DNA from 3 places in the Streptomyces sp. NPDC003248 genome. Region 2 is predicted to be linked to each of the others. Evidence: predicted binding sites of a transcription regulator. Region 2 holds the regulator's gene; each other region holds the start of a gene.

Region 1 (9,479 bases), on a different contig from region 2:
AGCAGCTCAACCGGAAGGTCGCGCGGGAGTACTTCGAGGACCTCGGCCGGACCCCCGTCGACCGCCTGCTGGAACGGCTCACGGACGACTACGTCGATCACGACCCGGCCAATCCGCGGGACACCGGGCTGCGGGCGGCGCGCGAGGAGGTCCTCGGCTGGCGGCGGGCCTTCGACTTCTCGATGCGGGTCGACGCCCAGACGGCCGAGGACGACACGGTGTGCACGCGCTGGACGTTCACCGGCCGCCACAAGGGCGACTTCCTGGGCATCCCGGCCACCGGTCAGGAGGTCGCCATGACCGGCATGACCTGGCACCGCTTCCGGGGCGGGATGATCTGCGAGGCGTGGTGGCAGTACGACCGGGCGGGTCTGCTGGAGCAGTTGGGGGTACTCGGGCGGTAGCCCGCGAGGTTCCACCGGGCCCCGTCCCCGGCCGACCGGGGACGGGGCCCTCGTCTGCGTCGCGTGGACGACTGAACAGGGGGTTCGGCCGGTTGCTTCCCGAGCCGAAGGGCGTGACGGCGACGCGAAGGCCCGGCGCCCCGAAAGGGACGCCGGGCCTCGGTGCCGACGTGTGTCAGTCCTGACGTGCGTCAGTCCTGACGTGCGTCAGTCCTGACGTGCGTCAGTCCTGACGTGCGTCAGTGCTGACGTGTGTCAGTGGGAGTGGCCGTGGCCGTGGCCCGCGGCTGCCGGCTCTTCCTCTTCCTTCTTCTCGACGACCAGGGTCTCGGTCGTGAGGAGGAGGGAGGCGATGGAGGCGGCGTTCTCCAGGGCGGAGCGGGTCACCTTGACCGGGTCGATGACACCGGCCTTGACCAGGTCGCCGTACTCGCCGGTGGCGGCGTTGTAGCCGTTGCCCTTCTCGAGCTCGGCGACCTTGGAGACGATGACGTAGCCCTCGAGGCCGGCGTTCTCGGCGATCCAGCGCAGCGGCTCGACGGCGGCGCGGCGGACGACGGAGACGCCGGTGGCCTCGTCGCCGGTCTTGTCGAGGTTGCCCTCGAGGACCTTGACGGCGTGGACCAGCGCGGAACCGCCACCGGAGACGATGCCCTCCTCGACCGCGGCGCGGGTCGCGGAGATGGCGTCCTCCAGACGGTGCTTCTTCTCCTTCAGCTCCACCTCGGTGGCGGCGCCGACCTTGATCACGCACACGCCGCCGGCCAGCTTCGCGAGGCGCTCCTGGAGCTTCTCGCGGTCCCAGTCGGAGTCCGTGTTCTCGATCTCGGCCTTGATCTGGGCGACGCGGCCCGTGACGTCCTCGGCGTTGCCGGCACCGTCGACGACCGTGGTGTCGTCCTTGGTGACGGTGACGCGGCGGGCGGAGCCGAGCACGTCGACGCCGACCTGGTCGAGCTTGAGGCCGACCTCCTCGGAGATGACGGTGGCGCCGGTGAGGACGGCCAGGTCCTGGAGCATCGCCTTGCGGCGGTCACCGAAGCCCGGGGCCTTGACCGCGACCGCGTTGAAGGTGCCGCGGATCTTGTTCACGACCAGGGTCGACAGGGCCTCGCCCTCGACGTCCTCGGCGATGATCAGCAGCGGGCGGGAGGAGTTGGTCTGGATGACCTTCTCCAGCAGCGGCAGCAGGTCGGCGATGGAGGAGATCTTGCCCTGGTTGATGAGGATGTACGGGTCCTCCAGGACGGCCTCCATGCGCTCCTGGTCCGTCACGAAGTACGGCGACAGGTAGCCCTTGTCGAAGGCCATGCCCTCGGTGAAGTCCAGCTCCAGACCGAAGGTGTTGGACTCCTCGACGGTGATGACACCGTCCTTGCCGACCTTGTCCATGGCCTCGGCGATGAGCTCGCCGACCTGCTGGTCCTGGGCGGACAGCGCGGCCACGGCGGCGATGTCGGACTTCTCGTCGATCGGGCGGGCCGAGGCGAGCAGGTCGTCGGAGACGGCCTTGACCGCGGCGTCGATGCCCTTCTTCAGCAGCGCGGGGGAGGCGCCGGCGGCGACGTTCTTCAGGCCCTCGCGCACCAGCGCCTGGGCGAGCACGGTGGCGGTGGTCGTACCGTCACCCGCGATGTCGTTGGTCTTGGTCGCCACCTCCTTCACCAGCTGCGCGCCGAGGTTCTCGTACGGGTCCTCGATCTCGACCTCGCGGGCGATCGTGACACCGTCGTTGGTGATGGTGGGGGCACCGAACTTCTTGTCGATGACGACGTTGCGGCCCTTGGGGCCGATCGTCACCTTGACCGTGTCGGCCAGCTTGTTGACGCCGCGCTCGAGGGCGCGACGGGCGTCCTCGTCGAACTTCAGGATCTTCGCCATGACAGCGGGAGCCCTCTCGGAAATCTGTGGGTGAGAAAGACACTGCGCCCCGGGCGCCCGGCTTCTTAAGTGGTCGCGGGGGCCAGGGGCGCAGCTTCAAGCATCGAATGTGCTCGGGTGAACTACTTCTCGATGATCGCGAGGACGTCGCGAGCCGAGAGGACGAGGTACTCCTCGCCGTTGTACTTCACCTCGGTGCCGCCGTACTTGCTGTACAGGACGACGTCGCCGACCTGGACGTCGAGCGGCAGGCGCTCGCCGTTCTCGAAGCGGCCCGGGCCCACGGCGAGGACGGCGCCCTCCTGGGGCTTCTCCTTCGCGGTGTCCGGGATGACCAGGCCAGAGGCCGTGGTCTGCTCGGCGTCGAGCGGCTGGACCACGATGCGGTCCTCGAGCGGCTTGATGGCAACCTTGGAGCTGGCGGTCGTCACGATCCGACCTCCCCCTTCGGAGATCTCACGGGGTTAACTGTCTGAGGTGGCGACCAGGTCGATCCGTCGTCGCGGGTGCCGGACCTGCCCGTCGCTGTGTTGGCACTCTCCTGGGGGGAGTGCCAGAGCTGAGACTATGACCGCGATTAGCACTCGGTCAAGCGGAGTGCCAATCCGGCGGGGCGCGGCGCGACTTTCGCCGGCGTGGGCGTCCCCGGCGGCCGGTGCCGAGCGCCGCCGCTTCCGGCACCGAGCGCCGCTGCCTTCGGGTGCCGGACCCCGCTCCCGGCCGGTGCCGGGCCCCCTGCCGGCCGGTGCGGGCCCTCTGCGGCCGGTGCCGGACACCGCTCCCGGCGGGTGCGGTCCCTCTGCGGCCGGTGCCGGACTCCCGCTGCCGCCCCCTGAACGGCCTTGTTCTCGATGGCCGATCGCCGGACGGGCGGTGTCTCGTACCGTTCCGCCATGAGTCCCCGTTCCTCCGTTTCCGCCGGCTGCTGCCTGGCGGCGCTCCTCGTGCCGGTGGAGGTCGCCTGCGGGTATCTGATCGCCGCGATCCTGGTGATGAGCGGGCGTCCGACGGCGCTGCTGGTCCACCTCGGCGTGGCCGGGGCGGCCGCGCTCGGCAGCGCCGTCGTGCTGTACCGGAAGGGGTATCCCGTCACCGGGGCGGCGCAGGCGGTGGTGGGAGGGGTGCTGCTGGTGCTCGCCGTGCAGGTGTGGACTCGCTGAACTCCCCCGGCCGTCCCCCGTAGTCCGTCACACGCAGTCCGTCACACGTAGTCCTCCAGCCGTGCCACCGTCAGGCCCTGTTCCTGGATCCGGCGCAGCAGGCGGGTCGTGCGTTCGCGCAGGGTCGGGCCCAGGGACTCGTCCGGGTCCACGGCGATGATGTCGCCGGGACGGAGGCCGTGGGTGCCGCGGGTGTAGGTGAGGTCGGCGGGGCCCATGGCGGCGCGCCAGAGGACGACCGCCGTGATGCCGCAGTCCGCCGCGGCGCGCAGGGTCGTGGTGTCGTACCTGCCGTAGGGCGGGCGGAACAGGCGGGGGCGGACGCCGAAGCGGGCGTGGAGCTTCTCCTGCTGGCCGCAGATCTCGGCGCGCTGGCCGGTGTACGGCAGGCCGCGCAGGGCGGCGTGGTCGAGGGTGTGGTTCTGAAGGGTCGCGCCGACGGCGCGGAGGCGGGCGAAGTGCCCGTAGCCGGGGCCGACCACGCTGTCCGTGAGGAACATGGTGACCGGGAGGCGCAGGTCGCGGACCATGTCGACGAAGCGGGGGTCGCGTTCGGCACCGTCGTCGTAGGTGAGGAAGACGACCCTGTCGCGGGTCGGGACGTGGTCGACGACCGGTGGGAGGCCGGTACCGCCGGGGCTGCCGGAGAGGGGGCCGGAGGGGCGGGACGGGCGGGTGGGGGCGGGGGCCAGGGGAGCCGTCAGGCCCCAGCGGCGGTGGGGCGGTCCGGCGTCCGGGCCGTGCGGGCGGACCCGTTCCGCCGCCTTCTTGCCCAGCCGTTCGATCGGGTCGACGGACTGGGCGCAGCCGGTCAGGGTCGCCAGGATCAGCAGTACGGCCAGCGGCCCCCGCGCTCTCACAGGTAGTCCTCCAGGCGTGCCACCGCGTATCCCTTCTGCGTGACCTTGTTCAGGAACCGGCGGATCATGTCGGGCATGGTGCCCTTCCAGTCGTCCCGGCCGCGGAAGTGGCTCAGGACGATGTCGCCGGGGTGGAGGTCGCGGTCCCACTCGCGGTACTCCCAGCGGTCGACGAAGACCTCCTCGCTCCAGAGTGGTACGTACCGCACGCCGCAGGTCTTCGCGGCGCGCAGGGTGGCCCGGTTGTAGTTCCCGAACGGCGGCCGGAAGAGGGCGGGGCGCTCGCCGTAGTGCTCCTCGATCACGTCCTGCATGCCGCAGATCTCCTGCTTCTGGCGCTGGTACGACAGGCTCGGCAGGTAGCGGTGGTGGAGGGTGTGGTTGTTCAGGCCGACCCCCGCGGCCTTCATCCGTTCGAAGTAGGCGTAGTCGTCCTTGACCAGGTAGTCGCTGAGGAAGGCGGTGTACGGGATCCGGAGCTCGGCCATCATGCGCAGGAACGCCGGGTCCTTCTCGGCGCCGTCGTCGAGGGTGAGGAAGACGACCTTGTCCTTGGTGGGGACGCGGGTGAAGACCGGCGGCAGCCCGAGCTCCTCGTGGTCCCTGACCTCGAAGCCGTCGCGGGTGGTGATGTGCGGCTTGCGGGCGGGGGGCGCGGGCGCGGCCAGGGGGACCTCGCGCAGGCCCCAGCGCTCCGCCGCGGCGGTCCGGGCCGCGTGGTCGGCGCGCAGCTTGTCGGCGTAGGAGTGCAGGGCGCGCTCCGGCGGTGCCTGACCGGCCTCCTGGCCGGCGGCGGGACGGCTTCCGGCGGTGCCCGAGCCGCCCTGAGCGCAGCCCGAGGCGATGGCGGTCAGGGCGAGGACGGCGATGCCGCCCCGGATCCTCATGCGCCGCACCGCCTTTTTATCGTTTTGTACGACTGATCCCATGGCGCCGGATCCTCGCAGTCCCGGCCCGCGAACCCCGCCCGACACCCCGCCCGGCACCGCGGGCGGAGGCGCACCGTCCACCGACTGGCCCACGTCCGGCACCGCGGGCGGACGCGCGCCGTCCACCGGCTGGCCCACAATGAGCCGGTGAACGACCTCGCCCCGCTCCTCACCCCCGAGGGCCGCGCCCTCCTCGACGCCGTACGCGACACCGCCCCCGCGGACGAACTCGCCGTCGCCACCCGGCTGCGCCGCGACCATCCCGCCGCACTCGTCTCGGCCGCCCTCGGGCAGGCGCAGCTGCGGCAGCGGGCGGTGGCGAAGTTCGGGGCGCGGGACGCCGAGCGGATGTTCTTCACGCCCAACGGGGTCGAGCAGTCCACCCGCGCCCCGGTCGCCGCCCACCGCGCGGGGCGCCTGCGCGAACTGGGCGTCACCTCCGTCGCCGACCTGTGCTGCGGGATCGGCGGCGACGCCGTCGCGCTCGCCCGCGCCGGGATCCGGGTCCTCGCCGTGGACCGCGACCCGCTGACCGCGGCGGTCGCCCGGGAGAACGCCGCGGCCCTGGGGCTGAGCGATCTGATCGAGGTGCGGGAGGCCGACGTCACGGACGTCGACACGGCCGGGTACGACGCCGTGTTCGTGGACCCGGCGCGGCGCGGGGGGCGCGGGCGCGTCTTCGACCCCGAGGCGTACTCGCCGCCCCTGTCCTGGGCCGTCTCGGCCGCCCTGCGGGCCCCCCACGCCGCGCTGAAGGTCGCCCCCGGCATCCCGCACGAGGCGGTGCCCGACGGGGCGGAGGCCGAGTGGATCTCGGACGGCGGGGACGTGAAGGAGGCGGTGCTGTGGTTCGGGACCACGCCGGGCGCCGTCCGCGCCACCCTGCTGCCCGGCCCGCGCACGCTCCTCGGCACCGGGCTGCCCGACCCCGGCGTCCGCCCCGTCGGCCGCTTCCTCTACGAGCCCGACGGCGCCGTCATCCGGGCGCACCTGGTGGCCGAGGTGGCCCGGGAGGTGGACGGCGGCCTGATCGACGAGACCATCGCCTACGTCACCGCCGACGACGCGCGGCCCACGCCGTACGCCACCGCCTACGAGATCACCGACCGGCTGCCCTTCAACGTCAAGAAGCTGAAGGCGCTGCTGCGGGAGCGGGAGGTGGGGATCCTGACCGTGAAGAAGCGCGGGTCGGCGGTGGAACCGGAGGAACTGCGGAAGAAGGTGAAGCCGCAGGGGCCGAACGCGGCGACGGTGTTCCTGACGCGGGTCGCGGGGGCGCCGACGATGCTGATCGGGGGGCCGGTGCGGGGTGACTCCGCCGGGTGATGGGTGGGGGCGGGTTCCGGGTGGGGGGTGCTGTGCGTTGCGGGCCGCGGCAGGTGGGTGGCTGGTCGCGCAGTTCCCCGCGCCCCTTTGCGCCGGGCAGCGGACCGGCGTGCCAGGGGGACCCCCTTGAGGTCTGCGGTTGTCACCCCTGGGTGAGTGATGTCCACAGGTCGGTCGCGGCCGGTTCCTGGGGGACCACGCGGTTGGGGTCCGTCGGTGCGGTCACCACGGGGAGGGTGACGGTCGTGACGTGGGCCGACGACAGGCCCTTCAGGCTCTGGGCGAGTTCCATCAGCTCGGCGAGGGAGTCCAGGCCGGTGTCGGTGGTGAGTCCGCCGGTGGCCGCGTCGGCGACGGAGTAGAGCCGGGTGGGGCTGGTGAGCAGGTCGGTGGCGGAGATCTGTGCCAGCAGGGCCTTCACCAGGGTCTGCTGGAGGCCTATGCGGCCGAGGTCGCTGCCGTCGCCGATGCCGTGCCGGGTACGGGCCAGGGCGAGGGCCTGCGTGCCGTCGAGCCGGTGGGTCCCGGCCGCGAGGTGCAGGTGGCTGTCCTCGTCGTCGATGTCCTCCTCGGTGGTCACGGTCACGCCGCCGAGCGCGTCCACGAGCTTCGCGAACCCCGAGAAGTCGACCTCGACGAAGTGGTCCATGCGGACGTTCGTCATCGACTCCACGGTCTTGACCGCGCAGACCGGGCCGCCCACCGCGTAGGCGGTGTTGAACATCACGCCGTACGCCTCCGCCGTCGAACCGCCGGACGGCAGCGGGCAGGACGGGCGGGTGACGAGGGTGTCGCGCGGGATGCTGACGACGGTGGCGCCGGTGCGGCCGGCGTCTAGGTGGACGACCATCGCCGTGTCGGAGCGCGCGCCCGTGCTGTCGCCGCCGCCGAGCTCCTGGTTCTCCGCTCCGCTGCGCGAGTCGGAGCCGAGGACCAGGATGTTGAGGGCCCCGGTGGGCAGCGGGGCGGCGGAGGCCGTGCCGGACGGGGACGGGGTGGTCACCGCGCGCGCCGGACGGTCGTCGCCGAGCGCGTTGTCGAGGTCGACGCCCGTGATGTTGTCGTCGAGGTGCCAGTACACCCAGCCCGCCGCGGCGGCGCCCAGGACGAGGGTGACCGCGAGGATGAGGCCGACGGCCCTGAGCGTTCTGGACCGCCGGCCCCGCTGTCCGTGCGCGTGTGCGTCCGCGTCGTGTCCCGTCACGGGAGGAACATAAGTTTGGATTATGAGCGGACTGTGAGGGATTGCTTCGGAGACTCTCAGACTTCCCGGAGCCCGGGCGGCCCGAGCCCCCCGCGCACCCTCACCCCAGCGTCACCGTGGGCACCGGATTGCTCCCGCTCCACGACGCGTTGAAGCCGAACGTCACCGAACCGCCGTCGGGAACCGTCGCGTTGTACGAGGCGTTGGAACAGGTGACCGCCGCCCCCGACTGGGTGCAGTTCGCGTTCCAGGCCTGCGTGATCTGCTGCCCGGCCCCGTACGTCCAGTTCACCTTCCACGACGACAGCGCCGCCCCCGAGCAGGCGATCCGCACCTGCCCCGTGAAGCCGGTGTTCCACTGGCTGGTCACGCTGTACACCGCCGTGCACGCGCCCGTCGGCGGTGTCACGGTGCCCCCGAGCGCCTCGACGATCGCGTAGTACGCCGGTTTCGGCGCGAAGTTCTCGTCGTACGGCGTCGCCGCGCCCTGCCCCGGGAAGGTGCTCGGGATCCAGGAGTCGGAGTCGGTGAAGCCCCACACCGTGACGCCGGTGCACCGGGTCACCGCCAGACAGGCGTTCATCACCGCCTTGTAGTCGGCGGCCTGCTGGGTGAGCTTGGCGCTGTCGGAGGGCAACGTCATCCGGATGTCCAGCTCGGTGATCGCCACGTCGACGCCGAGGTCGGCGAAGCGCTGGATGTTCTGCTGGAGGGTGGACGGCACCTGGCCGAGGATCAGATGGGCCTGGAGGCCGACGCCGTCGATCGGGACGCCCTGCTCCTTCAGCGACTTGACCAGGTCGTACAGGGCGGTGGACTTCGCGTTGACGCCCTCGACGTTGTAGTCGTTGATGTAGAGCTTCGCGGCCGGGTCGGCGGCCCGCGCCCAGGTCAGGGCGTCGGCGATGTAGTCGGCGCCGAGGCCCTGGTACCAGAGGGTGGAGCGGTAGGTGCCGTCCTCGTTGAAGGGCTCGTTGACGACGTCCCAGGCGGCGACGCGGCCCTCGTAGCGGTCGACCTCGGTGGTGATGTGGTCCTGGAGCAGGGTGGCGAGCTGGGCGGACGTCCAGCTGCCGTTGGTCAGCCAGCTCGGGTTCTGGCTGTGCCAGACCAGGGTGTGGCCGCGCACCTCCTGGTCGTGGGCCTCGGCGAAGTCCACGATCTGGTCGGCCTCGGCCCAGTTGAAGGTCCCCTGGGTCGGCTCGACCGAGCCCCACTTCATGGCGTTGCCGGGGGTGAGCCAGTTGAACTGCCCTCCCGCGATGTCACCGTAGGTGCCGGTGAGCTTGGAGCCGGTGACGGCCGTGCCCATGACCTTGCCCTGGGCGGCGGCGAGGTCGCGCAGCGGTTCGTCGGCCGCGTGGGCGGTCGTGGAACCGGCGGTGAGCAGGGCGCCGACGGCCGCGGCGCCGGCGCACAGGGCCGCGAGACGGCGCCGGAAGGATGGTGCGGAGGATCTCATGACAGGCCTCCGAAAGTTTCGGTCGTGTAACCGATTGGCTTCGGAGGAGTGTGGAGGCGTCCTCCCCACCCGTCAATACGTCACCTTCAGGCCACCGGCGGCGCCGCCGTGCTCGTCCGCACCACCAGACTGGTCGCCAGCTCCACCCGGGTCGCCGCCGGCGCCTCCTCCGCGCGCCCCAGCTCCAGCACCAGCCGGGCGGCCGCCTCGGCCATCTCGGTCAGCGGCTGCCGCACGGTCGTCAGGGGCGGGC
Region 2 (9,479 bases):
AGGCTGCCGCCAAAAGGACGCGGCGGATGTGGAGGGCCACGGAGATGACCGCTGTGGACGAGCGCGGGATGACCAGGTTCTTCGAGGAGTTCGAGCCTCCGGAGGGCGTCAAGGTCGAGCTTCTCCGGGGGGAAATCGTGATGATGGCCACTCCCGATCTGGTGCACAACCGGATCGTGGCCGATGTCCAGGACCAGATCCCGCGCAAGCACTGGGAACGGCTCCAGACGACGGATGTGGACATCCTCGACGAGGCCAGTGAGCCGGTGCCGGACCTGTTGGTGCTGGAGCGAGGTGTTGCCCCGGGCTCAGGGCGTCTGCTGCCGTCCCAGTTGATCACGTTGGTGGTCGAGGTGGTGTCCAAGACGAGCGTCGACCGGGACTACGGGGTCAAGCGGTCCATCTACGCGGCGGGCAGGATTCCTGCTTATTTGATCATCGACCCGATCGTCGCGCACTGCGTTCTGCTCAGCGAACCCGTCGGTGTGGGCGAGATCGCTGACTATCGAGCGCAGCGCATCACGAAGTTCGGTGACCCTCTTCCGCTGGAACCGCTCGGCCTCGAACTGGACACCAGCGAGTTCGGAACCCTTACCGGAGTCCGGCGTCACCACCTGCCGTGACGAAGTCGATCAGCTCCTCCACCCGCCCCAGCAGCTCCGGCTCCAGGTCCTTGTAGGACCCCACCCGCTTCAGGATCGCCTGCCACACCGCCCCGGTGTTCTCCGACGGCCACCCCAGCGCCCGGCACACCCCCGTCTTCCAGTCCTGCCCGTGCGGCACGCGCGGCCAGGCCGCGATCCCCAGCGACGACGGCTTCACCGCCTCCCAGACGTCGATGTACGGGTGGCCGACCACGAGCGCGTGCTCGCTCGTCACCGACCGCGCGATCCGCCACTCCTTCGTACCCGGCACCAGGTGGTCCACCAGTACGCCCAGCCGCGCGTCCGGCCCCGGCGCGAACTCCGCCACGATCGACGGCAGGTCGTCGACGCCCTCCAGGTACTCCACGACCACGCCCTCGATCCGCAGGTCGTCGCCCCACACCTTCTCGACCAGCTCGGCGTCGTGCCGGCCCTCGACGTAGATGCGGCCGGCGCGGGCCACCCGGGCGCCGGCGCCGGGCACGGCGACCGAGCCGGACGCGGTGCGGGTGGGGCGTACGGGCCCGGAGGCGGGCCGCACGAGGGTCACCACCCTGCCCTCCAGAAGGAAGCCCCGCGGCTCCAGCGGGAACACCCGGTGCTTGCCGAAGCGGTCCTCCAGGGTGACCGTGCCCGCCTCGCAGCGGATCACCGCGCCGCAGAAACCGGTGCCGGGCTCCTCCACCACCAGGCCGGGCTCCGCCGCGACCTCGGGGACCGGCTGCTGCTTCTTCCAGGGAGGGGTCAGATCGGCGGAGTACTGGCGCATTCGGATGACGATAGGAGAAGCCGCGGCCCGAAGTGCCCCCGACGGCTCACGACACGCCGAAACGCGCCGCCAGCTCGTCCCGCTGCCGCCGCACGAATGCCGCGTCCACCACCGCCCCGTGACCGGGCACGTACAGGGCGTCCGCCCCGCCGAGGTCCAGCAGCCGGTCCAGGGCGGCCGGCCAGTGGGACGGCACGGCGTCGGGGCCGGCCTGCGGATCGCCGGACTCCTCGACCAGGTCGCCGCAGAACACCACCTCCGGCGAGCCCGGCACCAGGACCGCCAGATCGTGGGCCGTGTGCCCGGGAGACAGGTTCGCCAGCAGCACCTGCCGGCCGCCGCCCAGGTCGAGCGTCCACTCCCCGGACACCAGGTGGCGGGGGCGCACGAGCGTGTCCACGGCCTCCGTCGCCGCCGTCTCGTCGAGCCCGTTGCGCACCGCGTCCGCCCGCAGCTCCTCGGCCCCGCGCCCCCGCCGGGTCAGCACCGTCTCCGCGCCCACCGCCGCGTACACCTCCGCGCCCGCGAACGCCGCCGCCCCGAAGACGTGGTCGAAGTGGGGATGGGTGAGCGCGAGATGGGTCACACGCCCGCCGGCCAGTTCCTCCGCCCGCATCCGCAGCCGAGCCCCCTCCGCGAGGCTCGACCCCGCGTCGACCACCAGGGCCGCGCCGGCCCCGACGACCAGCCCCGCCGTGCAGTCCCAGCCCGGCAGCCGGCACCGCCCGACCCCGGCCGCGACCCGCTCCCACCCCAGCTCTTCCCAAGTCACCGTCATACCGCGACGCTAGCGGTGACGGCCCGCCCGTGAGAGCCGCCACGGAACCGACCTTGCCGCGGGTGTACCCCACCGCCGTACACTGGCCGGGGAACGCTGGCACTCGGAAGTGAAGAGTGCCAGGCAGAGCGCCAGGGGACGATCGACTGGAGGTGCGCGCGCGATGCTGAGTGAACGAAGGCTCCAGGTACTGCGGGCCATCGTCCAGGACTACGTGGGCACCGAGGAGCCGGTCGGCTCCAAGGCGCTCACCGAGCGGCACAACCTCGGCGTCTCCCCGGCGACGGTCCGCAACGACATGGCCGCCCTGGAGGACGAGGGGTTCATCGCCCAGCCGCACACCAGTGCCGGGCGCATCCCCACCGACAAGGGCTACCGGCTGTTCGTCGACAAGCTGGCCGGCGTCAAGCCGATGACGGCCCCCGAGCGGCGGGCCATCCAGAACTTCCTCGACGGCGCCGTCGACCTCGACGACGTCGTGGCCCGCACGGTACGGCTGCTCGCGCAGCTCACCCGGCAGGTCGCCGTCGTGCAGTATCCCTCCCTGACCCGGTCCACCGTGCGGCACGTGGAACTGCTGTCGCTCGCGCCCGCCCGGCTGATGCTCGTGCTCATCACGGACACCGGCCGGGTCGAGCAGCGGATGGTGGACTGCCCGGCGCCGTTCGGCGAGTCCTCGCTGGCGGACCTGCGGGCGCGGCTGAACAGCCGGGTCGCGGGCCGCCGCTTCGCGGACGTGCCGCGGCTGGTGGAGGACCTGCCCGACGCCTTCGAGGCGGAGGACCGCGGCACGGTCTCGACGGTGCTCTCCACGCTGCTGGAGACCCTCGTCGAGGAGAACGAGGAGCGGCTGATGATCGGCGGCACCGCCAATCTCACCCGCTTCGGACATGACTTTCCCCTCACCATCCGGCCCGTCCTGGAGGCCCTGGAGGAGCAGGTCGTGCTCCTCAAGCTCCTGGGCGAGGCGGGCGATTCGGGCATGACCGTGCGCATCGGCCACGAGAACGCCTACGAGGGACTCAACTCCACTTCCGTGGTGTCGGTCGGCTACGGTTCGGGCGGCGAGGCAGTCGCCAAGCTCGGCGTGGTCGGACCGACCCGCATGGATTACCCGGGAACGATGGGAGCGGTACGCGCAGTGGCACGGTACGTCGGACAGATCCTGGCGGAGTCGTAAGTGGCCACGGACTACTACGCCGTTCTCGGCGTGCGCCGCGACGCGTCGCAGGAAGAGATCAAGAAGGCCTTCCGGCGGCTCGCACGCGAGCTGCACCCGGACGTCAACCCCGATCCGAAGACCCAGGAGCGGTTCAAGGAGATCAACGCCGCCTACGAGGTGCTGTCGGACCCGCAGAAGAAGCAGGTCTACGACCTCGGCGGCGACCCCCTCTCGCAGGCGGGCGGCGGTGGCGCGGGCGGCTTCGGCGCCGGCGGCTTCGGCAACTTCTCCGACATCATGGACGCGTTCTTCGGCACGGCGTCCCAGCGCGGCCCGCGCTCGCGCACCCGCCGGGGCCAGGACGCCATGATCCGGCTGGAGGTCGAGCTCGACGAGGCGGCCTTCGGCACGACCAAGGACATCCAGGTCGACACGGCCATCGTCTGCTCCACCTGCAACGGCGAGGGCGCCGCGCCGGGCACCACCGCCCAGACGTGCGACATGTGCCGCGGGCGCGGTGAGGTGTCGCAGGTGACGCGGTCCTTCCTGGGCCAGGTCATGACCTCGCGCCCCTGCCCGCAGTGCCAGGGCTTCGGCACCGTGGTCCCCACCCCCTGCCCGGAGTGCGCCGGCGACGGACGCGTCCGGTCGCGGCGCACCCTCACGGTCAAGATCCCGGCCGGTGTCGACAACGGCACCCGCATCCAGCTCGCCGGCGAGGGCGAGGTCGGTCCGGGCGGCGGTCCCGCCGGTGACCTGTACGTCGAGATCCACGAGCTGCCGCACCACACCTTCCAGCGGCGCGGCGACGACCTGCACTGCACGGTGACGATCCCGATGACCGCGGCGGCCCTCGGCACGAAGGTGCCGCTGGAGACGCTGGACGGCCTGGAGGAGGTCGACATCCGGCCCGGCACCCAGTCCGGCCAGTCGATCCCGCTGCACGGGCGCGGCGTCACGCATCTGCGCGGCGGCGGCCGCGGGGACCTCATCGTGCACGTCGAGGTGCAGACGCCGACGAAGCTGGACCCGGAGCAGGAGCGGCTGCTGCGCGAGCTGTCCAAGCTGCGGGGTGAGGAGCGGCCGCAGGGGCAGTTCCAGCCGGGGCAGCAGGGGCTGTTCTCGCGGCTGAAGGACGCGTTCAACGGGCGGTGACGGGGGGTGGGCGTCGGGGGTTTTCCGCCCCCGCCGCCCCTTCCCGTCCCGTCCCGTCCCCGGGGGCTCTGCCCCCGGACCCCCTTTTCGGCCCTGGACGGGCCTTGTCCTCAAACTCCCCCGGAGGGGGCACCCCCAGACGGGCTGACTGTGCGGCCCCTGCTGAAGAGGTGCCGTGGGGAAGGCCGATTCGGACTTGTCCGGGGGACGTGACAACATGCCGTCATGTCCTCCGCACTGACCGATCTCTTCCCGTACCCGATCGTGCAGGCGCCCATGGCGGGCGGCGTCTCCGTTCCGCAGCTCGCCGCCGCCGTGTCCGAGGCCGGCGGGCTCGGGTTCCTGGCCGCCGGGTACAAGACCGCCGACGGCATGTACCAGGAGATCAAGCAGATGCGGGGGCTGACCGCCCGCCCCTTCGGCATGAACGTCTTCATGCCGCAGCCCCCCTACGCAGAGACCGGCGCCGTCGAGGTCTACGCCCACCAGCTGGCCGGCGAGTCCTCCTGGTACGCGACGGAACTGGGCGACCCGGACAGCGGCCGGGACGACGGCTACGACGCGAAGATCGCGGTGCTGCTGGACAACCCGGTGCCGGTGGTGTCGTTCCACTTCGGCGTGCCCACCCCGGAGGTGCTGGCCTCGCTGCGCCGCGCCGGAACGTTCACGCTGGTCACCGCGACCACCGCCGAGGAGGCCGTGGCCGTGGAACGGGCCGGCGCGGACGCGGTGATCGTGCAGGGCGTGGAGGCCGGCGGCCACCAGGGCACCCACCGCGACGCCCCGGAGAACGACGGCTCCGGCATCGGCCTGCTGTCGCTGACCGCCCAGGTCCGCGAGGCCGTGCGGCTGCCGCTGGTGGCGGCCGGCGGCATCATGCGGGGCAGCCAGATCGCCGCGGTCCTCGCGGCCGGCGCCAGCGCCGCCCAGCTGGGCACGGCCTTCCTCGCCACCCCCGAGTCCGGCGCCGCCGCCGTGCACAAGCAGGCGCTGACGAACCCCCTGTTCGTCCGCACCGCGCTGACCCGCGCCTTCTCCGGCCGCCCGGCCCGCGGCCTGGTCAACCGCTTCCTGCGCGAGCACGGCCCGTACGCGCCCGCCGCCTACCCGGAGGTCCACCACCTCACGTCGCCTCTGCGCAAGGCGGCTGCCAAGGCGGGCGACGCGCAGGGCATGGCCCTGTGGGCGGGGCAGGGCCACCGCATGGCCCGCGAACTGCCCGCCGGGCAGCTGGTGGAGGTGCTGGCGGCCGAACTGGACGCGGCACGGGCGGCGATGACGGCCGGCGCGGCCGGCGGGAGCGGCGGACGATGACCGCGCCCGTCTTCGTCGTCGAGGAACTGCCGCCCGCACCGGCCGAGTTCGTGCTGGACGGACCCGAGGGCCGGCACGCCGTGTCGGTGAAGCGGCTGCGGCCCGGCGAGGAGGTCGTCCTCACCGACGGGGCCGGCCGCTGGGCGCACGGCGAGGTCCTCGCCGCCGAGGGCAAGGACCGGCTGACGGTCGGTCTGGCCGAGGTGGTGGAGGAGCCGCCCCAGTCGCCGCGGATCACCGTCGTGCAGGCACTGCCCAAGGGCGACCGGGGCGAACTGGCCGTCGAGACGATGACCGAGACCGGCGTCGACGCGATCGTGCCCTGGGCGGCCTCCCGCTGCATCACCCAGTGGAAGGGCGAACGCGGGCTGAAGGCGCTCGCCAAGTGGCGGGCCACCGCGCGCGAGGCCGGCAAGCAGTCCCGCCGGGTCCGCTTCCCCGAGGTCGCCGACGCGGCGACCACCCGGCAGGTCGCGGCCCTTCTGGCGCGGGCCGACTTCGCCGCCGTGCTCCACGAGGACCGCGACTACCGCAGCGAGCCCCTCGCCACCGTCCCGCTCCCCGCCGAGGGCGAGATCGTCCTCGTCGTGGGCCCCGAAGGGGGCGTCTCCCCGGACGAGCTGGCACTCTTCGAGGAGGCCGGCGCGAAGGCGTACCGGCTGGGGCGGAGCGTGCTGCGGACGTCGACCGCCGGTACGGCCGCCGCCGCCCTGGTCCTGGGCCGCACCGGCCGCTGGTCCTGACGCACGGCGCCGATCCGGCGGGCCGCGCCTGTCCCGACGGACGGCGCCGGTGCCGGTGCCGGTGGACGCCGCTCGTCCTGACCGACGCCGCTTGTCCTGACCGACGCCGCTTGTCCGGCCTGCGCCGCCCGCCCGGCCTGCGCCGCTTGTCCGGCCTGCGCCGCCCGCCCGGTCGGCGCGGGGGTGCGGACGCGGCGGGAGGGGCTGGCGGGAACACGGTAGGGGGCGGGTGACGAGTGGCGGTATGTGCCCTACCGCGGCCGCCGGGACGGTGGCAGGCTGCCCCGCATGGGGGTTTCCGGACGGATCCGGCTCCGGCCGCACGGCCTGCCGTACACACGCGGGCACGGCAGGCCGTACCGGCTGCGCGCGGCGGCCGTCGCGGGGCTCGCGGCCGTGGCCGTGGGCGGGGTCGCGGCGTGCGAGCCGGGCGGACTGAGTGCCACGAGCGTGGCGTACACGACCGACGAGACGGCGACGGCCGAGATCGAACGGCGGGACGTGGACGTGCGGTGGCTGACGTGCACCGGCGAGTACGGCGACGGTGGGACGGGCGGCTCAGGCGCGGAGACCGTCGCCTCCGTCGCTTCCGTCGACTGCGAGGGCGAGACCGGCGACGGACGGGACATCACGGTCGACGGGCAGGTCACGCGCGCGGTCGACGGCTCCTGCGTGCGCGGGGACCTCCGGGCGGTCGTGGGGGACAGGCAGCTGTTCCGGGTCGCCGGGCTCGGCGACTGCGCCTCCGCGACGCCCTCGCCCGTCGACCCGCCGGCCTCGGCGCAGCCCACGCAGCCCACGCAGCCCGCGCAGCCCGCGGAGCCGGGGCGGCCCACGGTCACCGTGACCGTCACGCGCACCCTCTGGTGCCAGGACGGCGGCGACTGCGGCCCCGCACAAGGGAAGTGACGGTACGACAGGTCACGCGCCGGCGTGAGCGGCGCGGGAACGATCCGTACCCCTGTCGGCGGCACCCGCCCTTGCCTAGAGTGATCGGGTGACACAGTCCGCGACGCCTGCTGCGTACTTCCGTTTCCCGCACCTGCACGGCGAGTCGGTGGCCTTCACCGCCGAGGACGACGTGTGGCTCGCGCCCCTCGACGGCGGCCGCGCCTGGCGCGTCAGCGCCGACAACGTGCCGGTCTCCCTGCCCCGCATCTCGCCCGACGGCACCACCGTCGCCTGGACCTCCACCCGCGACGGCGCCCCCGAGGTGCACGTCGCGCCGGTGGACGGCGGCCCCGCAACCCGGCTGACCTACTGGGGGAGTTGGCGCACCCAGGTGCGCGGCTGGACCCCCGACGGCCAGGTCCTGGTGCTCAGTTCCCACGACCAGGCGAGCACGCGCCGCACCTGGGCGCGCGCCGTCCCGCTCGACGGCGGACCGGCGACCACCCTGCCGTACGGGCCCGTCGGCGCCGTCGCCCACGGACCGCGCACCGTGCTGCTGACCGTGTCCATGGGCCGCGAGGCCGCCCACTGGAAGCGCTACCGGGGCGGTACGGCGGGCAGGCTGTGGATCGAGCGGGACGCCCACGACGGGGAGGGCGCCGGCGAGTTCGTACGGCTGCACGACGACCTCGACGGCAACATCGAGGACCCGGTGTGGGTGGGGACGGGGGGCGACCCGCTCGAAGGAAGCCGGGAGCGGGGGAGGATCGCGTTCCTCTCCGACCACGAGGGCACCGGGGCGCTGTACTCCTCCCTCGCCGACGGATCGGACCTGCGGCGGCACACCCCTCTCGACGGCTTCTACGCCCGGCACGCCGCCGGTGACGGCCGGCGCGTCGTCTACGTCCGCGCCGGCGAGCTGTGGGTCCTCGACGACCTCGACGGCGCCGAGCCGCGCCGGCTCGACGTGCGGCTCGGCGGGCAGCGCACCGACCGGCGGCCGTACCCGGTGAGCGCCGCCCGCTGGCTGGGGTCCGCCGCACCCGACCACACGGCGCGCGGCAGCGCCGTCGAGGTGCGCGGCGCCGTCCACTGGGTCACCCACCGCTCCGGGCCCGCCCGCGCGCTCGCCGCCGAACCCGGGGTGCGGGCCCGGCTGCCGCGGACCTTCCGCGCGGACGGCGAGGAGTGGGTGGTGTGGGTGACGGACGCCGAGGGCGAGGACGCCCTGGAGTTCGCCCCCGCCACCGGTCCGGCCCCGGGGGCGGCGCCGCGCCGGCTGGCCGGCGGACGGCTCGGCCGGGTCCTGGAGCTCGCCATGGCCCCGGACGGCAGCCGTGCCGCCGTCGCCGCGCACGACGGGCGGCTGCTGCTCGTCGAGCGGGAGACCGGCGAGGTCCGCGAGGTCGACCGCAGCGAGGACGGTGACGTGGGCGACCTGGTCTTCTCCCCCGACTCCGGCTGGCTGGCCTGGTCCCACCCCGGCCCGCGCCCGCTCAGCCAGATCAAGCTCGCCCACACCACCGACCTGTCGGTCACCGAGGCGACCCCGCTGCGCTTCCGCGACTACGCGCCCGCCTTCACCCTCGACGGCAAGCACCTGGCGTTCCTGTCCACGCGCGCCTTCGACCCCGTCTACGACCAGCACGCCTTCGACCTCTCCTTCGTCGCGGGCGCCCGGCCGCACCTGATCACCCTGGCCGCCACCACGCCCTCGCCGTTCGGCCCGCAGCGGCACGGCCGCCCCTTCGAGACGTCCGACAAGGACGAGACCCCCGACAGCGAGGGCACCCCGGCGACCCGTGTCGACCTGGAGGGGCTCGCCGACCGGATCATCCCGTTCCCGGTGGAGGCGGGCCGCTGCTCCGGGCTGCGCGCGGCGAAGGACGGCGTGCTGTGGCTGCGCCATCCGGTGCGCGGGGTCCTCGGCGCCTCCCGCGCCACGCCGGACGCCCCCGACCCGCACACCGAGCTGGAGCGCTACGACCTCGCCCAGCACCGCCTGGAACACCTCGCCGCCGAC
Region 3 (9,479 bases), on a different contig from region 2:
GCGACGTTCGTGGACGTCATCAACCCGGACCACCGTGCCCTCACCCAGGGCTATGTGCGCAAGGCGCAGGCCCTGAAGGGCCCGCACGGCCGGCCGCTGAAGGTGTGGCCATGGACGGTGAACACCGCCGGGCCGGCCCGCCTCCTGCGCGACTGGCACGCGGACGGCATCACCACCGACGTCCCCGACACGATCGGGAAGGCGCTGGGACAGGGCTGACGGGGGATCACCCGCCGCGCCGGGCGGTCCTGGCGGGCACGGCGGGGCGGCGGGGCGGCGGGGGGCGGGCACGGCAGGCCGGCGGCCCCGGCCCCTGCCCCTGCCCCTGCCCGGGAACGCCCGAGGGCGGCACCCCCTGTGGGAACAGGGGATGCCGCCCTCGGTACCGCGGACGGGTCCGATCCTCGGGAGGATCAGAAGTCCATGTCACCGCCCGGCATGCCGCCGCCGGCCGGGGCAGCGGCCTTCTCCGGCTTGTCGGCGATGACGGCCTCGGTGGTGAGGAACAGCGCGGCGATCGACGCGGCGTTCTGCAGCGCGGAGCGCGTCACCTTCGCCGGGTCGATGATGCCCTCGGCGACCAGGTCGACGTACTCGCCGGTCGCGGCGTTCAGGCCGTGGCCCGGGGTCAGGTTGCGCACCTTCTCCACCACGACGCCGCCCTCGAGGCCGGCGTTGACCGCGATCTGCTTCAGCGGGGCCTCGAGCGCCAGCTTGACGGCGGCGGCACCGGTGGCCTCGTCGCCCTCGAGCTCCAGCTTCTCGAAGACCTGGGAGGCCTGGAGCAGGGCCACGCCACCACCGGCGACGATGCCCTCCTCGACGGCCGCCTTCGCGTTGCGGACGGCGTCCTCGATGCGGTGCTTGCGCTCCTTGAGCTCGACCTCGGTGGCGGCACCGGCCTTGATGACGGCCACGCCGCCCGCGAGCTTGGCCAGGCGCTCCTGGAGCTTCTCGCGGTCGTAGTCGGAGTCGCTGTTCTCGATCTCGGCGCGGATCTGGTTCACGCGGCCCGCGACCTGCTCGGAGGAGCCGGCGCCGTCGACGATGGTGGTCTCGTCCTTGGTGATGACGACCTTGCGGGCCTTGCCCAGCAGGTCGACGGTCGTGTTCTCGAGCTTGAGACCGACCTCCTCGGAGATGACCTCGCCGCCGGTGAGGATGGCGATGTCGTTCAGCATCGCCTTGCGGCGGTCGCCGAAGCCCGGGGCCTTGACCGCGACGGACTTGAAGGTGCCGCGGATCTTGTTGACGACCAGGGTCGACAGGGCCTCGCCCTCGACGTCCTCGGCGATGATCAGCAGCGGCTTGCCCGACTGCATGACCTTCTCCAGGAGCGGGAGCAGGTCCTTGACGTTCGCGATCTTGGAGTTCGCGATCAGGATGTACGGGTCGTCGAGGACGGCCTCCATACGCTCCATGTCGGTGGCGAAGTACGCCGAGATGTAGCCCTTGTCGAAGCGCATACCCTCGGTGAGCTCCAGCTCCAGACCGAAGGTCTGGGACTCCTCGACGGTGATGACGCCTTCCTTGCCGACCTTGTCCATGGCCTCGGCGATGAGCTCGCCGATCTGGGTGTCGGCGGCGGAGATGGAGGCCGTGGAGGCGATCTGCTCCTTGGTCTCGACGTCCTTCGCCTGCTCCAGCAGGGCGGCGGAGACGGCCTCGACGGCCTTCTCGATACCGCGCTTCAGGGCCATCGGGTTGGCACCGGCGGCGACGTTGCGCAGACCCTCCTTGACCAGGGCCTGGGCGAGAACGGTCGCGGTGGTCGTACCGTCACCGGCGACGTCGTCCGTCTTCTTGGCGACTTCCTTGACCAGCTCGGCGCCGATCTTCTCGTACGGGTCCTCGAGCTCGATCTCCTTGGCGATGGAGACACCGTCGTTGGTGATCGTGGGCGCGCCCCACTTCTTCTCGAGGACGACGTTGCGGCCCTTGGGGCCGAGCGTCACCTTCACGGCGTCCGCGAGCTGGTTCATGCCGCGCTCGAGGCCGCGCCGCGCCTCCTCGTCGAACGCGATGATCTTGGCCATGTGAAGTGGTCCCTCCAGGACTGGGGGTGATTCCTTCGGACCGCGCCCGCGCCCGCGACGGACGGCTCGCCTGCCTCGTGGTTCCTTCCCCACCCGGCCTGCGGGCCTCACCGACCCGGTCCTTCGTTGTCACTCTCACCTTCAGAGTGCTAACGCCAATGATTAGCACTCGGGCATGCCGAGTGCAAGCGCCTCGGGGGGATCGTCCCCGGCGCGAACCGGACGAAGGCACCTGCACCACCCCGGTCGCACGGCCCCCGGACCGGAGCGTCCCGGCCCGCCCGGCGCTGCGGAAGGCCTCCCGGAGCGCCCCGGCGCGGGCGGGCAGCACGAAGGGCCCGCACCCCCGTCGGGGTGCGGGCCCTTCGTCGAAAAACGTTGAAAATCGTTCAGGCGGTGACGCGAACCATGTCGGCCTGCGGGCCCTTCTGACCCTGCGAGATCTCGAACTCGACCCGCTGGCCCTCTTCCAGGGTGCGGTAGCCGTCCATCTGAATCGCGCTGTAGTGGACGAAGACGTCCGCACCACCGTCGACCGCGATGAAGCCGTACCCCTTCTCCGCGTTGAACCACTTGACGGTGCCCTGAGCCATGCCTAACTCCCCTATTACTGGCCCTTGCACAGATCCACACTTCGCGGATCCGGGTCAGACCTCACCCCCCAGTTGATTGGAGGCGTGCGCCGGAACGCGTCGACCGCGGCTGAATGTATCTGCCCCACTGCCGTCTGCAACAGGTCAATCGGACGAGAATTCTGGACGTCGACGGTCCGGAATATGGTGAGAATTCTCCCGAATTCAGGGCAATTCGGGCCACATAAAGGGAACAGAAGGCGCAAAAGACCTGCACACTTTGGCTACTTCTCACCGCATGTGAAGTCCGGGCTCATATGCGTTCGGCATGCGATGGGCGGCGCGTTCCCCAACTGTACCGTGCTCAACCACATTGAATTGCCTCCTCCGCTTCTCTTACGGAGGAGGCAATTCGATGAACTCTGGGTAATCGGCGTTACCGAGGGTTACTACCGGTGGGTAGGGAGTGGGCGTCAGCCGCCGGCGACGGCCGGGATGATCGAGACGCCGGCGCCGTCCGGGGTCGCCGTCTCCAGCCCCTGCTCGAACCGCACGTCGTCGTCGTTGACGTACACGTTGACGAACCGGCGCAGCTTGCCCTGGTCATCGAGGACGCGCGCGGCGATACCGGTGTGGTTCTTCTCCAGGTCGGCGATGACCTCGGCGAGGTTCGTGCCCTCGGCGGCGACCTCGGCCTGACCGCCCGTGTAGGTGCGCAGGATGGTAGGGATGCGGACGGTGACGCTCACGGTGTTTCCTCCGGACGGGTAGGCGCCCAGCGGGGCGCGGGGAACTGCGCGACCAGCCCCCGCGGCCCGCAGACGTACAACGGCCTCTCTCAGGCGAGACCGGCCTCGTGGAACGACTCCAGGTTCGGGCGGATGGTGGCCGTCAGCCCGGTCCCGGCGACCGCGTCCAGCGTCTTGAGGCCGTCTCCGGTGTTGAGCACGACGGTCGTCAGCGTCGGGTCCAGCAGACCGGCCTCGATCAGCTTCCTGGTGACGCCGACCGTCACACCGCCCGCCGTCTCGGCGAAGACGCCCTCGGTCCGCGCCAGCAGCTTGATCGCGTCGACCACCTGCTCGTCGTTCACGTCCTCCACCGCACCGCCCGTGCGGCGCGCGATGTCGAGGACGTAGGGGCCGTCGGCCGGGTTGCCGATGGCGAGGGACTTGGCGATGGTGTCCGGCTTCTGCGGGCGGACCACGTCATGGCCGGCCTTGAAGGCCACGGACACCGGGGAGCAGCCCTCGGCCTGCGCACCGAAGATCTTGTACGGCCGGTCCTCGACCAGACCGAGCTTGATCAGCTCCTGGAGCCCCTTGTCGATCTTCGTGAGCTGCGAGCCGGAGGCGATCGGCACCACGATCTGGTCCGGGAGCCGCCAGCCGAGCTGCTCGCAGATCTCGTACGCGAGCGTCTTGGAGCCCTCGGCGTAGTACGGCCGCAGGTTGACGTTGACGAAGCCCCAGCCCTCGCCCGCCGGGTCGCCGATGAGCTCGGAGCAGAAGCGGTTGACGTCGTCGTAGTTGCCCTCGATGCCGACGAGTTCGCCGCCGTAGACCGCGGCCATGACGACCTTGCCCTGCTCCAGGTCGTGCGGGATGAACACGCAGGAGCGGAAGCCGGCGCGGGCGGCCGCGGCGCCGACGGCGCCGGCCAGGTTGCCGGTGGAGGAGCAGGAGAGGGTGGTGAAGCCGAAGGCGCGGGCGGCCTCCAGGGCCTGGGCGACGACACGGTCCTTGAAGGAGTGCGTCGGGTTGCCGGAGTCGTCCTTGACGAAGAGCTTCCCGGCCTCGACGCCCAGCTCGCGCGCCAGGTTGTCGGCCTGGACGAGCTTGGTCCAGCCGGGGTTGATGTTCGGCTTGTCCGCCACGTCGGCCGGGACGGGCAGCAGCGGGGCGTAGCGCCAGATGTTCGCGGGGCCCGCCTCGATGCGCTTGCGGAGCTCTTCCGGGTCGTACCCGGAGAAGTCGTAGGCGATCTCGAGCGGGCCGAAACACTCCTCGCAGGCGAAGACCGGGCCGAGCGGCACGCGGTGACCGCACTCGCGACAGGAGAGCGCCGCGGCCGGACCGAGATCGACGGAGGGGGTGGTGCTTGCAACTGTCTGCGCAGCCATGTGAGGCGAGGCCCTTTCTCCTCATCTTCCCCACGACGCATCTCGCCGTGAGACGGAATTGGCACCTTCCCGAGCCGGGAGCCTCGCGGTGATCGTCGACTGCCTGTGGCAGCGATCCGTACGAGACCGGCTGGAGGGTTGCCGGGGCTTCATCGGGCCGTGTCCCTCTGCCCCTCTGGATGAGCGGTATGTGGTTGTGAGCGCGGGCGACCCCGGACATGCGATGGTCATCCGCGTTGTTCAAGACTGTAACCGAAGGCCAGGACAGTTGAGGGAGACGTCCGAACCGCGAGATGGATCACACTGTCACCTCGCGTGTACCTGGTGTGATCACAACAGTGAGGAGCCGCAGACCGTGCTGGAAGAAGTCGAGCGCTGGCTGGCCGCCCGCTCCTGGTCCGTGACCGATCGCCCGCTGCACCGGATCCTGGCCGCCAAGCGCGCCTCGGGCCAGACGGTGTCCGTCGTGCTGCCCGCGCTGAACGAGGAGGAGACGGTCGGCGACATCGTCTCCGTCATCCGCCACGACCTCATGCACCAGGTACCGCTGGTCGACGAGATCGTCGTCGTCGACTCGGGATCGACCGACCGCACCTCCGAGGTGGCCGCGGCGGCCGGGGCCCGGGTCGTCCACCGGGACACGATCCTGCCCCGCCTCCCGGCCGTGCCCGGCAAGGGCGAGGTCCTGTGGCGCTCACTGCTGGTCACCACCGGGGACATCGTCTGCTTCGTCGACGCCGACCTGAAGGAGTTCTCCTCCGACTTCGTCTCGGGCATCGTGGGCCCGCTGCTCACCGATCCGGGCGTCGACCTGGTCAAGGCCATGTACGACCGCCCGCTGGCCGGCGGCGCCGGCCAGGGCGGCCGGGTGACGGAGCTGATGGCCCGCCCGCTGCTCAACATGCACTGGCCGCAGCTCGCGGGGTTCGTGCAGCCGCTGGGCGGCGAGTACGCGGCCCGCCGCCGCCTGCTGGAGCAGCTGCCCTTCCCCGTCGGGTACGGCGTGGAGCTGGGGATGCTGGTCGACGCCCTGCACCTGGTGGGCCTGGACGCGCTGGCCCAGGTCGACGTCGGGGTGCGCAAGCACCGCCACCAGGACGGGCAGGCGCTCGGCCGGATGGCCGCGGCGATCTACCGCACGGCGCAGCTGCGGCTGGCCCGCGGGCACCTCGTCCGCCCGTCCCTGACCCAGTTCGAGCGGGGCGCGGACGGCTTCGAGCCGCGCACCTACTCGGTCGACACGGAGGAGCGGCCGCCGATGGCGGAGATCGCCGAGTACGCGACCCGCAAGGTCGCGTGACCCGGCGACGACGCCCCGGCGGACGCGCCGTATACGGCCGGACACGACCGGTTCACGCCCCCCGTCCGTACGTTTGAGCGGATCGAGTCCGGGCTAGGTTGAGGCGTATGGCTTCCACGCACGGTCCTGCTGCTCAGGGTGCTCAGGTGCTGGTCGCGTCCAACCGCGGCCCGGTCTCGTACACCGTCGGCGAGGACGGCTCGCTGCACGCCAGACGCGGTGGCGGCGGGCTGGTCTCCGGGCTGTCGGCGATCGGCCCGGACGCGGGCGCCCTCTGGGTGTGCTCGGCGCTGTCCGAGGGCGACCGGGAGGCGGTCCGGCGCGGGGTCGGCGAGGACGGCGTGCGCATGCTGCCCGTCCCGGCCGACGTGCACGCCGACGCGTACAACGGCATCGCCAACTCGGTGCTGTGGTTCGTCCACCACCTGCTGTACCTGACCCCGCTGGAGCCGGTCTTCGACGCGGAGTTCCGGCGCCAGTGGGCCTCGTACGAGACGTACAACCGGGCCTTCGCCGAGGCGCTGGCGGAGGAGGCGGCGCAGGGGGCCGCGGTCCTCGTCCAGGACTACCACCTGTGCCTGGTGCCGGGGATGCTCCGCGAGCTCCGCCCCGACCTGCGCATCGGCCACTTCTCGCACACGCCGTGGGCGCCGGTGGACTACTTCGGGCTGCTCCCCGGCGACATCCGCGTCCAGCTCCTGCGGGGCATGCTCGGCGCGGACCGGCTCGGCTTCCTGACCCGCCGCTGGGCGGACGCGTTCGCCGCGTGCTGCGAGGAGTTCACCGGCGGCACGGGCGGCACCGAGATCGGCGTGCACGGCCTGGGCGCCGACGCCGACTTCCTGCGCGTCCGCTCCCGCGAGCGGGACGTCGAGGAACGCCTGGCGGCCCTGCGCGAGGAGATCGGCACGGCCCCCGACGGCGGCGCCCGCAAGGTGATCGTCCGGGTGGACCGGACCGAGCTGTCGAAGAACATCGTGCGCGGTCTGCTGGCCTACCGGCAGTTCCTCGACGACCACCCGGAGTGGCACGAGCGGGTCGCCCACGTGGCCTTCGCCTACCCCTCCCGCCAGGACCTCGCCGTCTACCGCGACTACACGGCCGAGGTGCAGCGGCTGGCCGGGGAGATCAACGAGCGGTACGGCTCCGCGGGCTGGACCCCGGTCGTGCTGCACGTGAAGGACGACTTCGCCCGCTCCCTGGCGGCGTACCGCCTCGCGGACGTGGCGCTGGTCAACCCCATCCGCGACGGCATGAACCTGGTCGCCAAGGAGGTGCCGGTCGTCTCCGACCGGGGCTGCGCGCTGGTGCTGTCCCGGGAGGCCGGCGCGTACGGCGAGCTGCGCGAGGACGCCCTCACCGTCAACCCCTACGACGTCCTGGAGACCGCCGGTGCCCTGCACGAGGCGCTGACCATGGCGCCGGAGGAGCGGGCGCAGCGCACCAAGCGGCTGGCGGCCGCCGCGACCGCGCTGCCTCCGGCCCGGTGGTTCCTGGATCAGCTGGAGGCGCTGCGGGGGACGCGGGCCAGCTGATCCGCCAGCGCCCGCAGCAGACCGACCACGCCGGCCGGGCCGTCGACGACCAGGTCGGCGCGCTCGGCGAGTTCGGTGACCTCCGTGCTGCCGCTGGCGACGAGCAGGCCGGGGACGCCGTCGGAGCGGAGTTTCTCCACGGCGGCGAAGGCGGGCAGGTCGCCGAGGTCGTCACCGGCGTAGAGCACGGCCTCGGCGCCGGTCTCGCGGGCGTGCTCCAGCAGCGCCACGCCCTTGTCCACGCCCGGCGGCCGCAGCTCCAGGACCATCCGGCCCGGCTCGACGATCAGTCCGTGGCGGGCGGCGAGGTCGCCGAGGGGCTGCCGTACGGCCTCGAAGGCGGCCTGCGGGTCCTCGGCCCGGCGGGTGTGCACGGCGACGGCCCGGCCCTTCTCCTCCACCCAGGTCCCCCGCCACGCGCCGGCCGCCTCCAGCACGCCCGGCAGCTCGGCACGGGCCGCGGCGACGCCGGGGTGCGGGGCGGGGGCGCTGACGGTGTCGGTCCGGGCGTCCCACCGTTCGGCCCCGTAGTGGCCGAGCACGGTCAGGTGCTCCAGCCCCGGCACACCGGCGAAGCCGCCGTTGCGCACGGCCACGGCGGCGGGCCGCCCGGTGACGACGGCGACCGAGGCGACCTTCGGGGCGAGCCGCGCGAGGGCGGGAACGGCGTCCGGGTGCGCCCGCGCGTCGTCCGGGTTCTCGACGATCGGCGCGAGCGTGCCGTCGAAGTCCAGACCGACGAGCGTCCCGGCGGGCCGCGCCAGGATCACGCGCAACGCCTCCCGCCCGGCGGCGGTGACGGGTTCGGGGAGTGCGGGTTCCGTGGAGTACGTCTCTGGGGTGCCCATACGGCGACGATAACCGGCAGCAGCCGCCGCCTCACAACACCGGCCGGGGCAACCCAGCCCGTCCGGCCTTCGAAGAGCAGCGGCCCCTCACAGCGCCGGCCGCCGCAACCCAGCCCGCCCGGCCTTCGAAGAGCAACGGCCCCTCACAGCCCCGGCCGGGGCAACTCAGCCCGTCCGGCGTTTGAGGACGAGGCCCGTCCAGGGCCGACCGGGGGTGCGGGGGCGGAGCCCCCGCATACCGCGGGCCGCACCGCGTCAGCGTTCGGCCCGCCGAGCCTCCCGCACGCGCCGCAACCGGTTCACCGTGACCGGATCGTGGGCCAGCGCCCGAGGGTCGTCCAGCAGCGCGTTGAGCAGCTGGTAGTAACGGACCGGGGACAGGTCCAGCTCCTCACGGATCGCCCGTTCCTTCGCTCCGGGCGCGGAGATCCCGCGCCGTTCCAGGGCGAGGATGTCCCGCTCCCTCGCCCCCAGTTCCGCCTCCGGCCGCTGCATGCCCGCACCGTAACCCAACGGCTCAGCCGGTGGCGCCGCTCTCCGCGGTGGTCGCCGTCGCCTCGATCTGGCCGAGGACGCCCGCCGGGCTGCCGTCGGCGGTCACGGCCTGGCCGATCCGCTTCTTGATGTCCGCGCTGACCGTCGCCCACGAGGTCCGCCCCACCGGATACAGCTCGGACGACGGGAGCTGGTCCAGGAACGGCTTGAGGTCCGCGTCCTCCGACGCCGTGCTCATGACCTGGGAGGCGGAGGTGGTGACCGGCAGCAGGTCGTACTCGCGGGAGAAGGAGAGGACGTTCTCCTCGCTGTAGACGAAGTCCAGGAACTCACCGATCTGCTCGGCGTGCCCGTTCTGCTTGAAGGCGGTCATCCAGTCGGCGACGCCCAGGGAGACCTTGGAGGGGCCGTCGACGCCGGGCATCGCCACCATGCCGAACTTCACGCCCTTCTTCTCGGCCGCCTTCATCAGCGAGGGGTGCCCGTTGAGCATGCCGACCTTCCCGGCGGTGAACGCCTCGAACGCGTCGGCCCGGTTGAGCTTGCCCGGCGCGACCGGCCCGGTCAGGCC

The links. Region 2 encodes HrcA, which represses chaperone genes, less so after heat shock. Its sites were predicted from a motif close to TTNGCACTCNGNNNNNCNGAGTGCNAA; they were not measured.
Region 1: a site for HrcA is predicted at 2,863-2,889, ahead of groES (co-chaperone GroES). Genes of this name have one in related genera too.
Region 3: a site for HrcA is predicted at 2,199-2,225, ahead of groL (chaperonin GroEL). Genes of this name have one in related genera too.

Annotation. Positions count from the first base shown of each region.
Region 1 covers NZ_JBVHDT010000003.1:340,249-349,727, forward strand. Annotated here, with positions in the region: gene ACZ3KJ_RS10280 (ester cyclase) at 1-404, shown strand, start outside; gene groL (chaperonin GroEL) at 660-2,285, opposite strand; gene groES (co-chaperone GroES) at 2,408-2,716, opposite strand; gene ACZ3KJ_RS10295 (hypothetical protein) at 3,179-3,445, shown strand; gene ACZ3KJ_RS10300 (polysaccharide deacetylase family protein) at 3,487-4,305, opposite strand; gene ACZ3KJ_RS10305 (polysaccharide deacetylase family protein) at 4,302-5,234, opposite strand; gene ACZ3KJ_RS10310 (THUMP-like domain-containing protein) at 5,382-6,560, shown strand; gene ACZ3KJ_RS10315 (LCP family protein) at 6,703-7,764, opposite strand; gene ACZ3KJ_RS10320 (glycoside hydrolase family 10 protein) at 7,865-9,226, opposite strand; gene ACZ3KJ_RS10325 (LacI family DNA-binding transcriptional regulator) at 9,313-9,479, opposite strand, start outside.
Region 2 covers NZ_JBVHDT010000001.1:550,913-560,391, forward strand. Annotated here, with positions in the region: gene ACZ3KJ_RS02345 (Uma2 family endonuclease) at 45-623, shown strand; gene ACZ3KJ_RS02350 (DUF3097 domain-containing protein) at 592-1,413, opposite strand; gene ACZ3KJ_RS02355 (MBL fold metallo-hydrolase) at 1,460-2,191, opposite strand; gene hrcA (heat-inducible transcriptional repressor HrcA) at 2,355-3,371, shown strand; gene dnaJ (molecular chaperone DnaJ) at 3,372-4,508, shown strand; gene ACZ3KJ_RS02370 (nitronate monooxygenase) at 4,734-5,822, shown strand; gene ACZ3KJ_RS02375 (16S rRNA (uracil(1498)-N(3))-methyltransferase) at 5,819-6,565, shown strand; gene ACZ3KJ_RS02380 (hypothetical protein) at 6,854-7,474, shown strand; gene ACZ3KJ_RS02385 (S41 family peptidase) at 7,563-9,479, shown strand, end outside.
Region 3 covers NZ_JBVHDT010000006.1:398,071-407,549, forward strand. Annotated here, with positions in the region: gene ACZ3KJ_RS17875 (glycerophosphodiester phosphodiesterase) at 1-219, shown strand, start outside; gene groL (chaperonin GroEL) at 414-2,036, opposite strand; gene ACZ3KJ_RS17885 (cold-shock protein) at 2,426-2,629, opposite strand; gene ACZ3KJ_RS17890 (MoaD/ThiS family protein) at 3,082-3,357, opposite strand; gene thrC (threonine synthase) at 3,447-4,730, opposite strand; SAM riboswitch class I at 4,749-4,916, opposite strand; gene ACZ3KJ_RS17900 (glucosyl-3-phosphoglycerate synthase) at 5,086-6,030, shown strand; gene ACZ3KJ_RS17905 (alpha,alpha-trehalose-phosphate synthase (UDP-forming)) at 6,138-7,565, shown strand; gene otsB (trehalose-phosphatase) at 7,529-8,413, opposite strand; gene ACZ3KJ_RS17915 (DUF3263 domain-containing protein) at 8,669-8,908, opposite strand; gene ACZ3KJ_RS17920 (extracellular solute-binding protein) at 8,931-9,479, opposite strand, start outside.